DNA from 3 places in the Thalassotalea agariperforans genome. Region 1 is predicted to be linked to each of the others. Evidence: predicted binding sites of a transcription regulator. Region 1 holds the regulator's gene; each other region holds the start of a gene.
The links. The regulator LexA, encoded in region 1, represses DNA repair genes until DNA is damaged. The targets are predictions, from matches to a motif close to TACTGTATNNNNATACAGTA.
Positions count from the first base shown of each region.

Region 2: recA (recombinase RecA) is a predicted target of LexA. The motif match lies at 2,204-2,223, and genes of this name have one in related genera.
Region 3: recN (DNA repair protein RecN) is a predicted target of LexA. The motif match lies at 1,574-1,593, and genes of this name have one in related genera.

Region 1 covers NZ_JBQMWH010000004.1:64,863-68,614, forward strand. Annotated here, with positions in the region: gene ctaD (cytochrome c oxidase subunit I) at 1-18, opposite strand, end outside; gene coxB (cytochrome c oxidase subunit II) at 88-1,650, opposite strand; gene lexA (transcriptional repressor LexA) at 2,015-2,629, opposite strand; gene ACSLUO_RS07575 (HD domain-containing phosphohydrolase) at 3,020-3,752, shown strand, end outside.
Region 2 covers NZ_JBQMWH010000001.1:422,932-426,683, reverse strand. Annotated here, with positions in the region: gene ACSLUO_RS01940 (polysaccharide deacetylase family protein) at 1-179, shown strand, start outside; gene ACSLUO_RS01935 (HAD family hydrolase) at 309-911, opposite strand; gene recA (recombinase RecA) at 1,116-2,153, opposite strand; gene ACSLUO_RS01925 (TonB-dependent receptor) at 2,528-3,752, shown strand, end outside.
Region 3 covers NZ_JBQMWH010000002.1:364,145-367,896, forward strand. Annotated here, with positions in the region: gene ACSLUO_RS04780 (GGDEF/EAL domain-containing response regulator) at 1-1,358, opposite strand, end outside; gene recN (DNA repair protein RecN) at 1,614-3,278, shown strand; gene ACSLUO_RS04790 (outer membrane protein assembly factor BamE) at 3,359-3,706, shown strand.

The DNA of each region.
Region 1 (3,752 bases):
GCGTTTAATACCGGTCATTTTATGATCGTGATGCTCGCCATCAGCGTGCGAATCATGAAGTGTTTCTGTTGTCATAATAAGGCCTCCTTACTTCGCACTTGCTTGGTTGCTTAAATTAGCAACGTCCGCGGGTTGAACAACATCACCGGTATTATTACCCCAAGCATTGCGCTCGTAAGTAACAACTGCGGCCATTTGTGTATTGGTTAACATACCTTTGAAAGCTGCCATTGCCGGATTTTTAGCACTACCATTTAACACCATATCAATGTGGGTATTAACATCGCCAAGGGCAATTGGGCTGGCTTTTAAAGCAGGAAATACCGGCGCCATACCTTCGCCTGACGCTTGATGACAAGCAGCACACGAGCTGGCATATACTTCTTCACCCATAACCATCATTTCATCTAAGCTATAGGTTTTATTTAAGTCTTCGGTTGGGCTGAGTTCTTCAATGGTGTCAGCAACTTGCTCTTTAACCTCTGCAACAACCGCTTCAACTTCACCGACCGGTGCGGTACCTACGATAGCACCAACATCTGCAGCCTGAATGGCATCACCAGTATTGTTACCCCACGCATTACGTTCGTAAGTCACAACAGCAGCAAGTTCTTTTAACGTCAGTTGTTTACCGTAGCCTTGCATACCAGTACCAGCACGACCATTTACCACAATATCAATATGAGCAGCAGCCTCACCTAAGGCAATTGGGCTGCCTTTTAAAGCAGGAAACGCTGGCGGTAAACCTAAACCGGTTGGTTGGTGACAAGCAGCACAATGTGCCATGTAAGTTTGCTCACCTAATGTCATCAACTCATCTAAGCCTAAAGTGGCATTTAATGAGGCTTTTTCAGCAGCTGCCGCTTGCGCAATTAACGCTTTTTGTTCATCAAGCCAAATGGCGTAGTCTGCTTCGGTTTTTACCTCAACAACCACAGGCATAAAACCATGATCTTTACCACATAGCTCAGCACACTGGCCGCGATAAATACCGGGTTCATCAACAATCGTCCAAGCTTCGTTAATAAAACCTGGATTGGCATCTTGTTTTACCGCAAACGCGGGTACCCACCAAGAATGAATAACATCGTCAGAAGTAATTAAAAAACGTACTTTTTTATTCACCGGGATCACTAAGTGTTTATCCACTTCTAGCAGATAATGTTCACCTTTTTGGGCAGAGCTGCCATTTTGGTTTTGATATTGTTCTTTTGGTGTTGATAATACGGAATAAAATTCAATATCTTGGTCAAAATATTTATAGTGCCATTTCCACTGGGAGCCAGTAACTTGGATAGTAATATCTGAATTGTCATTATTTTCCATATCAATTAGCGTACTTGTTGCAGGTACAGCCATTGCAATAAGAATAACAACAGGGATTGCGGTCCAAAGAATTTCAACCTTAGTGCTTTCATGAAAGGTAGCTGCTTTTACACCTCTTGATTTACGGTGGAATATCATCGACCAAAACATAGCACCGAACACCACAGCGCCAATGGCAGTACAAATCCACATGACTAACATATGCAAATCATAAACTTCACGACTAACTGCAGTAACACCTTTTGTTAGGTTTAGTTGCATATCAGCCCAAGCTGAACTGGAAACAATACTTCCCAAAAACAGCCAACCTAGGTTACGTCTCATCACTCGACATCTCCTCTGTCCTTTAAAAGAAAACAAAATAAGCACACAGAGTAATACACAGCCCACTGACTCATATTCTGTTGTTTATCGGTTATTTTATTGTGACAAAAAGGCTGAAAGCCGTTGTCTTTTATAATTATTTAGTTATTTTTTTGTTCACTTTCAGAATTAGAATTACTCAAATATTGACATAGGTCAATGTTTAATTTTTGAGCAATTACTTTAAAAAGCCAATAAAATCAATGGAGTATTAACTCTAAAAGGAGCTACGATAGGTGTTAGATGAAAATTAATGAAAAAATGATGAGAAAGACAGAGATAGAAAAGGATCAAGATTAATCCTTTTCAAAAAATAAATATAAGTTTACATCCAATCGGCGTTTCGAATAACCCCAACCGCAATTCCTTCAACATTAAATTGCTGGCTGGCAAGATCAACTTTAATAGGTGAAAAGTCTTCGTTTTCTGCATGTAAATAAACAATATTACCATCACGCTTAAAGCGCTTAACGGTGACATCATCTTCCACTCGGGCAACAATTACTTGGCCATTTTTAACATCCGTGGTTTGATGAACCGCTAATAAGTCGCCATCGAGTATGCCAATATCTTTCATACTTTCGCCATGAACTCGCAACAAATAATCGGCATGAGGGTGAAATAAACTGCCATCTACCTTGTAATGCTCTTCCACATGTTCTTGGGCAAGAATAGGTTCACCCGCAGCAACACGGCCAATCAAAGGTAATCCTTCTTCTTCAATAAATTCTTCGGCTAAACGAATGCCTCTTGAAGTACCTGGTAACATTTCAATATAGCCTTTTTTGGCTAACGCTTTTAAATGCTCTTCTGCCGCATTTGCTGACTTAAAACCAAAAAAATCAGCTATTTCAGCTCGAGTTGGCGGCATACCGGTTTCGGCAATTTTTTCTTTGATCAGATCAAATATTTGACCTTGTCGTGGGGTTAATGGACGCATATTATTCCTGTTACTTTATACAGTGATAACTGTCAGTATATACAGACTGTATATAAACTCAAGTAAACTATCACTTAAAATAAAGCGGCTATTTAACCGTAAAAATAATCAAGCAATATTAAAAGCGCTAGGTATTATACCAATCCGTATAAGAAAGTAATCGCTTAGCAAGAATTTAAAGGATTAGAAGAAAGGCATTGATTGAAGAGAATGGTGTTAATATATCGATGATTTTCATGCCTAAAAATAATACAAAAAACCTATACTTATTAATTTGTTAATGCTAGTTTTATGTTTAAGTAGATAACATGGATAGTTAATAACTTGTTAGTATTATTAAAACAAATCAAGAGAAGAATTAAGTTTTCCATACGCTTAACCGTGGTGAGCGTGTTTATTTTCTCAACGATTATTACCGCTTCAATTGCTATCGGCCTGCAATACTATTTCAGTGAAAATCTTGCAATTGAATCTAGAGTTAAGCTTTTTAATTTAACCACTCAAAATACCGCAAATTATTTAAAAAGCATCAATGAAAATGCAGAAAATACCGTTCGTATTTTATCTAAAAGCCAAGAAATTATTGATAAAAGCAGTGAAGATAAAACAGCCCTACGCTCCTTGTTGTCACAAATCATTGAAACCAATCCACTGCTTTATGCCTTGTATGTCGGTTATGATAATGGCCACTTTTATGAAGTTATCAACTTAAAGACCAGTGAAACCGTTCGTCAACAATATCAAGCAGCAATTAGTGATCGATGGTTAGTAATTGATATTCAAGATAAGATAAAACAAACACATTATTACGACCATAACTTTAAGTTACGAGTAACTCACACAGAAAAGACCAATTACAACCCTAAAGAAAGGGTTTGGTTTAAACAAGCTCAAATCAATCAAGTACACAAAACACAACCTTATTTATTTAGCCATTTACAAGCTCCCGGTCAAACGTACTCAATCAAGTTAAAAAACAGTAACACTGTTTTAGCTGCTGATATTCCCTTATCAAATTTATCCGATTATTTAGCCAGTCAGCATCAATCAAATCAATTATCAACCGAGATGTATATTTTTAATGCGCTCGGTGAATTAATTGCGTCAAATCAACAACAGACAA
Region 2 (3,752 bases), on a different contig from region 1:
AAGCAGCGCAGCAAAAAAATCAACTGATGGTATTCTTATTTCATGGTGTTGGTGATGATTATTTAATAACAGACAATAAAGCCCATCAAACACTATTATCTTATTTAAAACAGCATAAATCTGAGTATTGGGTTACCACGATGAAAGAAGCGTTAAATTTTGTGCAATCACAACAATAACTTATCAAGTTTTAATAAAGAAATAATTAAATAATTATCTGCTAATAAAAAAACTCGGTTATTTATATAAGTTAAACAAGCATATATAATCGAGTTTTTATTTAATAAGTTATCTAACGTCTGTTAAATTTAAGAAAGAAAATAATCATTTTCAATTTGTAGTTCATGTAAAACATCAACAACAAACATACCAGCATCCTTAGCCGCTTGAATTCCCGCTTCAGCATCTTCAAAAACAATACATTTTTCAGGCGCTACCCCCATCAATTCAGCGCAACGTAAAAAGGTATCTGGTGCCGGTTTTGGTTGCTTTACTTGGTCAGCTCCCACGACATGGTCTAATAAATCAATCACACCACATAAGGTTAAAATACTTTTTGCTTCCTGAGTATAAGCGCCAGTACCAACCGCCATAGGGCGTTTACTTTGATTCGCTTTAGCAAACTCGGCAAGTTTAGTGGGTTTCACATAATCTTGAAACGTAGCAGCTACAATACCTTCCTTATAATCATTCATTTCTGTTAACGGAATTGATGTATTCACTGAAAAACGTTCAATTAATATCGCTAAGGTATCAATAGTTGGTACGCCTGCCAATGAACGCATTAATGCTGGCTCAATCGGGATACCGTATTTTTCTAAGGTTAGTGTCCAAGCATGTTGATGTAACTGACCGCTATCAATTAAGGTACCGTCCATATCAAAAATAATAGCGTCAAATTGTTCGTACATAATAACCCCTAATAAATGACTGCTCACTTTTTGTAAGTCTTTCTATTCTACGATACCAAGATGGCAATGACATTAAAAAAGGCCAGAGCATTAATAATATGCTCTGGCCTTAACTAAATAATTTAATTTAACAATTTGAACTTACATACTTACTTATTCAGTATTTAAGCTTGTCTTGAAAAACTCTGCTGTGCGATTAATTTATTATTCAGCAACCGCTTCTTTTTTATCGGCAACTTCAGGTTCTGCAACGTTTTTAGATAATAACATTTGACGTAATTTAGTATCTAAGCCTTTTGCCATTTCAGGATGCTCTTTTAAGTATTTAATTGAATTTGCTTTACCTTGGCCAATACGCTCACCATTACAGCTATACCAAGCACCCGCTTTTTCAACTAATTTATGAGCTACACCTAAGTCAATTAACTCACCTAAACTATTGATGCCTTCACCGTACATAATTTGGAATTCAACTTGTTTAAATGGCGGTGCAATTTTGTTTTTAACCACTTTAACACGGGTTTCGTTACCAACAATTTCATCACCATCTTTTACCGCACCAATTCGGCGAATATCTAAACGAACAGAGGCGTAGAATTTAAGAGCGTTACCACCAGTGGTAGTTTCTGGGCTACCAAACATAACACCAATTTTCATACGAATTTGGTTAATGAAAATTAACATGGTATTTGATTGTTTTAAGTTACCGGTTAATTTACGCATTGCTTGCGATAACATACGCGCTTGAAGACCCATATGAGAATCACCCATGTCGCCTTCAATTTCAGCTTTCGGCGTAAGCGCAGCAACCGAGTCAACCACAATCACATCAACAGCACCAGAGCGAGTTAACATGTCACAAATTTCTAATGCTTGCTCACCAGTATCTGGTTGTGATACTAATAAATCATCAATGTTAACACCAAGTTTAGCGGCATAAATTGGATCAAGTGCATGCTCAGCATCAACAAAGGCACATATTTTACCGTTACGTTGTGCTTCTGCGATAACTTCTAATGTTAACGTTGTTTTACCACTTGATTCTGGACCATAAATCTCAACAACACGGCCAAGCGGTAAACCACCTGCTCCTAAAGCAACATCTAAACCTAATGAACCAGTTGAAATTGTTTCAACATCCATGCTGCGGTTTTCACCTAACTTCATGATAGAACCTTTACCAAATTGACGCTCAATCTGGCTAAGGGCGGCTGATAATGCTTTTTCTTTGTTTTGATCCATGGTTAGCTCCGTATTCATTAGTGGCTAAATATTCTTAATTGGGCTCAGTATACTGTATGGTCGTACAGTATCAAGTTTTTTTATGATGATTTTTTAATTTTTTAACTAACACATTGTTTTTAATAACTATAAATAAAACAAAAAATATTCACCGTCATTTATACAGTGTCAACATACAGTGCTTTTGGGCTTAGCTATTAAATATCTCTTTATGGTGATTTGGTCGGCAAGCTAGTTCAAACTTTGCCATATTGCCAAACATAAATATTAAGTTTAGATGAACTTTTTATGGAGCCACATAATTGTCATCTTTCTACCGTAGCGTACTCGTCATAAAAACAAATTACATCCACTAAAATATTAAATGGAAAAACATGAAACTCTCAAACGCTACATTTAAATTAACACCACTGGCTTTAGCTTTTGCTGGCTGTATGGCATTAACCTCTGGCAATGTTGCTGCAAATAATATTGAAGGCCGTATTACCGATTCACAAAACAAAGTATATTTTGAAGGTGCCCAAGTAAAAATTGCAGAACTTAACCGTACCGCAGTTACCGCTCGTGATGGTTCATTTCATTTTACCGACCTACCTGAAGGTAAATATACATTAGTTATTAACTACATTGGCTCAGCTGAAATAAAAGAGTCGATTAACGTCGTTAACGGTAAAATTATTAAGAAAAATTTTGTTATTGGCGGCCAACATGCTGGCATGGATAACATTATTGTTTATGGCCAACGTTCAGGCCAAGCAGGTGCTTATAATCGCCAAAAAACAGCCGATAATTTATTGTCAGTAGTAAGTAGTGATGCAATTGGCCAATTACCCGATCAAAATGCCGCTGAAGCATTACAACGTTTACCTGGTATGTTTATTCAACGTGACCAAGGTGAAGGTCGCTTTGTTGGTATTCGTGGTATTGATCCAAACCTTAATAACGTTTCAATTAATGGCTTAAACGTACCATCGCCAGAAGCAGGCATTCGTAGTGTTGCTATGGATGTTATCCCTAGCGAGTTAATTTCAAGTTTAGAAGTAAGTAAAACCGTTACCCCAGATATGGACGCCAGCGCTATTGGCGGTTCAATTGAAGTGAAAAGCTTAAGCGCTTTTGATCGTGAAAATGAAAGCTACAGCTTTACCGCACAAACGTCTTATAACGCATTAGTAGAAGAAAACAGCCCTAAATTTTCAGGTAGTTACACCAATGTTTATCAACTTGAAGGCAATACACAACTAGGGGTTGCCGGTGCTGTGTCTTGGTTTCAACGTAAATTTGGCTCAGACAACATGGAAACTGATGGCGGTTGGGGTGACATTGAAGTTGAAGACTCACAGACTGGCGAAGACGTTGAAATTTTTGGCGCAGAAGAAATTGAACAACGTGATTATGTTATTGAACGTGAGCGTTTAGGTTTTGCGTTAAACTTTGATTTACATACTTCAGCAACCGATAAATATTACTTACGTACCTTATACAGTGAATTTTCAGATGATGAATTCCGTTTACGTAAAGAATATAAGTTTGAAAAAGGTGAATTAGTTGCCAATAACTCAACGACTTCCAGCGCCCAGTTTATTAATGCTGAAATGG
Region 3 (3,752 bases), on a different contig from region 1:
TTAATCACTTTAAAATGATCAAGATCAACATACAAAAGTGCGTATTCAATGCCTGTTTTAGCACTTACTTTAGCAATTTTTGCTAATTCTTCATCGAAATAGTAACGATTATGTAAGCCGGTTAATTTGTCATGTAAAGCAAGGTGTTTTAAATTTTCTTCCGCTTGCTTGCGCATGTTAATGTTATCAATAGTACCGGCAATGCCAGATAATTCACCATATTGATCAAAATAAGGTGATAAATTAACTTCACTCCAAAAATAGTCATTCGTTTTATTGACCAACTTTATTTCAAGGCTAGTATTTGCCTGATGTTCACTAACTTTAGTTAATAACGACTGAATACTTTCTTCAACATAAGCGATCAAATTAATACTGCTAAAATGAATAAAATCAGTAAATAGTCGTCCTATTGATTCGTTAACCAAATAGCCTGTGCATTGATGCCAAGCTTGATTTAAAAAAGTAATACGGCCAGCTGCATTTAACTCAATAACGATGGTATTTAAACTGTCTAAAATTCTAAAATGGGTTTGAGCTAAAGAGTCATATTTTTGTTGTTCACTCAGTAAAGCCACCGTTTTTGCTGAAAACTGCTCATTGGAGATGATAAAGTCTTCACGTTTTACAGCAATATCACACACTTTACGTAATTGTTCGGCTTTAAAAGGTTTTTGAATATAATCTGCCGCCCCTTTCATCAGCATCAATTCGGCAATATCCACAGTACCATGGGCAGTCATGGCAATAACCACTTGCTTAGGATTAAGCGCTATTAAATGCTCTAATACTTGTTCACCTGACATACCGGGTAATTGAATATCAAGTAAAACAATATCGAATTTTTCTTGCTTATATGCCTCAAGCCCTTTTATTCCGTCACTCGCAACTTTAAGTTGAAATTTATGTTGTAACATTCGAACAATAAGATTAGCGGTATCTTCGGTGTCTTCAATGACTAAAATTTTAGGGAGAATGTTTAAATTATTAATATTGTTTAGTGCTTGCTGGGCAACTTCGGCTAGGTGGGAAATATCTTGAAAACTAATAACGCGATTAATGTCGAACATTCTTGCGGTAGTTTCAGCAATACGCTCGCAGTGATTTTCCGTTACCAATACAATCGGAACATCATGACTGGTAGCTAACACCCCAGTACGAATAAACCTTGCTAAGCGCCAGCCGTCAATATCACCAATGGCAACTTCGGTGATCACAAGATCAATATTTCTAACTTTTAAAATTGAAATACCGTCAAGACTATTAGTAGCAGAAATAACCTGATATTGAGACGCTTGGAGCTGTTGTTCTGCTGCTAACCTTATTTGCTCATTTTTAATAATTAATAAAATAATCAAATTGACTACTCATTCTATTTACATTTTTAGTTATTATTATTTATTCAGTTTAAAGCGCTTTTTACTTGCTTTTCAACCCTTATTATTTACATATGATCAGACTTTAATTTTAAAGGGCTAGCGCTGAATAAAAAAATATAATTAAACCGTTTTAATTAAAATAGCAGAAAAAAATTTTATTTCTTACTTGCATTAAAAACAAACACTGTATAAATTACTGTATATACAAACAGTGCTTTTTAAATTGGTTAATTTATGCTTTTACAACTAAACATTCAAAATTTTGCCATCGTACGTTCATTAGAGCTTGAATGGCATAAAGGTATGACAACCATTACCGGTGAAACCGGAGCGGGTAAATCCATTGCTATTGACGCCTTAGGCTTATGTTTAGGCGCTAGAGCTGTTGCCAATGTCGTAAGACCTAACTGCACTAAAGCTGAATTAACCGCGACTTTTGCAATAAATAAAAATATCACGGCAAAAAACTGGTTAAAAAATCATGATTTACTGTTAGATGATGAATGCATTTTACGCCGTGTGATCTCAGCCGAAGGTCGTTCTCGTGCATACATCAATGGTAGCCAAGTTCCCCTTGCACAATTAAAAGAGCTAGGCGGCTTATTATTGAATATTCATGGTCAACACGACCACCAGCTGATTGTAAAAAATACCGAACAACGTCGTATGTTAGACGCTTATGCTGGTCACCATGATTTACAAAATGAAGTAAAATATTACTATCAACAATGGCACACACTGACCAAAGAATTAGATACTTTACAACAAGCAAAAAGTGAACGTGAAGCCAAAAAACAGCTACTGCAATATCAAGTGCGTGAACTTGATGAATTTTCATTACAAGCAGATGAGTTTTTACAACTTGAGCATGACTACAAACGCCACAGTAATGCCCAAGACATTCTTAATCAAACCTTAGCGTCTTTACAAATTCTATCTGAAGACGAGCAATTTAATGTATTAGATGCGTTGCGCAAATGTCATGATCACATGTCTGCCTTAAGTGGTTTTGATAATGAACTTGTTAATATTTCATCGATGATATCAGATGCATTAATTCAGTTAGAAGAAGCAAACAATGACCTTAGACACTACTATGATAAATTAGAATTAGATCCAGAAGCTTTTAGTTTATTAGAAGAACGTTATTCGTTAGCCGTTCAACTGGCCAAAAAACATCAAATTGCACCGGAAAACTTAACTCAATTTCATCAAACCCTATCGGCTGAACTAGCAGCAATGAGCCACGATGAAACGCGTTTAGAAAATATTTATGCTGACATTGATTTAGCCAAAACAAATTATCAAGCCGCGGCAGAAAAACTATCAAACTCACGAATAAAGTCCGCCGCAACCTTAAGCAAAAAAATTACCGCCAGCATGCAAGAGTTAAATATGCCCCACGGCCAATTTAACATTGCGGTAAAAAACGATCATGCTGACACAATTAGTATTAACGGTTTAGATGATATTGAGTTTTTAGTAACGCTAAACCCAGGTCAAAAATTAGAAGCAATGAATAAAGTTGCCTCAGGTGGTGAGTTGTCGCGAATAAGCTTAGCCATGCAAGTGATCCTCGCGAAAAAAGTAGTATCGCCGACCCTGATTTTTGATGAAGTGGATGTTGGTATCAGTGGCCCAACTGCTGCTATGGTTGGTGAAAAACTACAACAATTAGCTCAAAACACACAAATTATTTGTGTTACTCACTTGCCACAAGTGGCTTGTAAAGGTCATCAGCAAATGTTTGTTGCTAAACTCACCGATGGTGAACATACGGAAACAACGGTTACTGAACTTTGTGAACAAGCTCGTGTCCAAGAAATTGCGCGCTTATTAGCAGGTAATAAAATTTCCGAGCATAGTTTGGCTAATGCCAAAGAATTATTAGCCGGTTAATAAAAAGCGATAATTTATTTTGAATAACAAGGCAGGCTCCGTTATTATGCCTTGCTTCATTAAAAAGGTATTTTATTTTCATGGTTAACAAATTAATTTTCATCACGTTATTGTCGTTATTATCTGCCTGTTCAAGTTGGGTTTACCGTATTGATATCCCACAAGGTAATTTTTTAGATAAAAAAAGCGTTGATAAATTACAGCTAGGTATGACCAAAGAACAAGTAAAATTTGTCCTTGGTAGCCCAGTAGTACAAGACAGTTTTGAAAATGATACTTGGCATTATGTCTACCAATTCAAATCTGGTCGCTCAGAAGAACTTAATCTACAAAAACGTTTTACGGTAATATTTGAAGATAATATATTAACTAAAGCCAGTGGTGACTTTGAATTACCTGAGTCTTTTTATACACCTATCGTTAATTAAGAATCACACTTTAGCTTCAATAACTTCTTTTAAGTGGTTTTGAAGC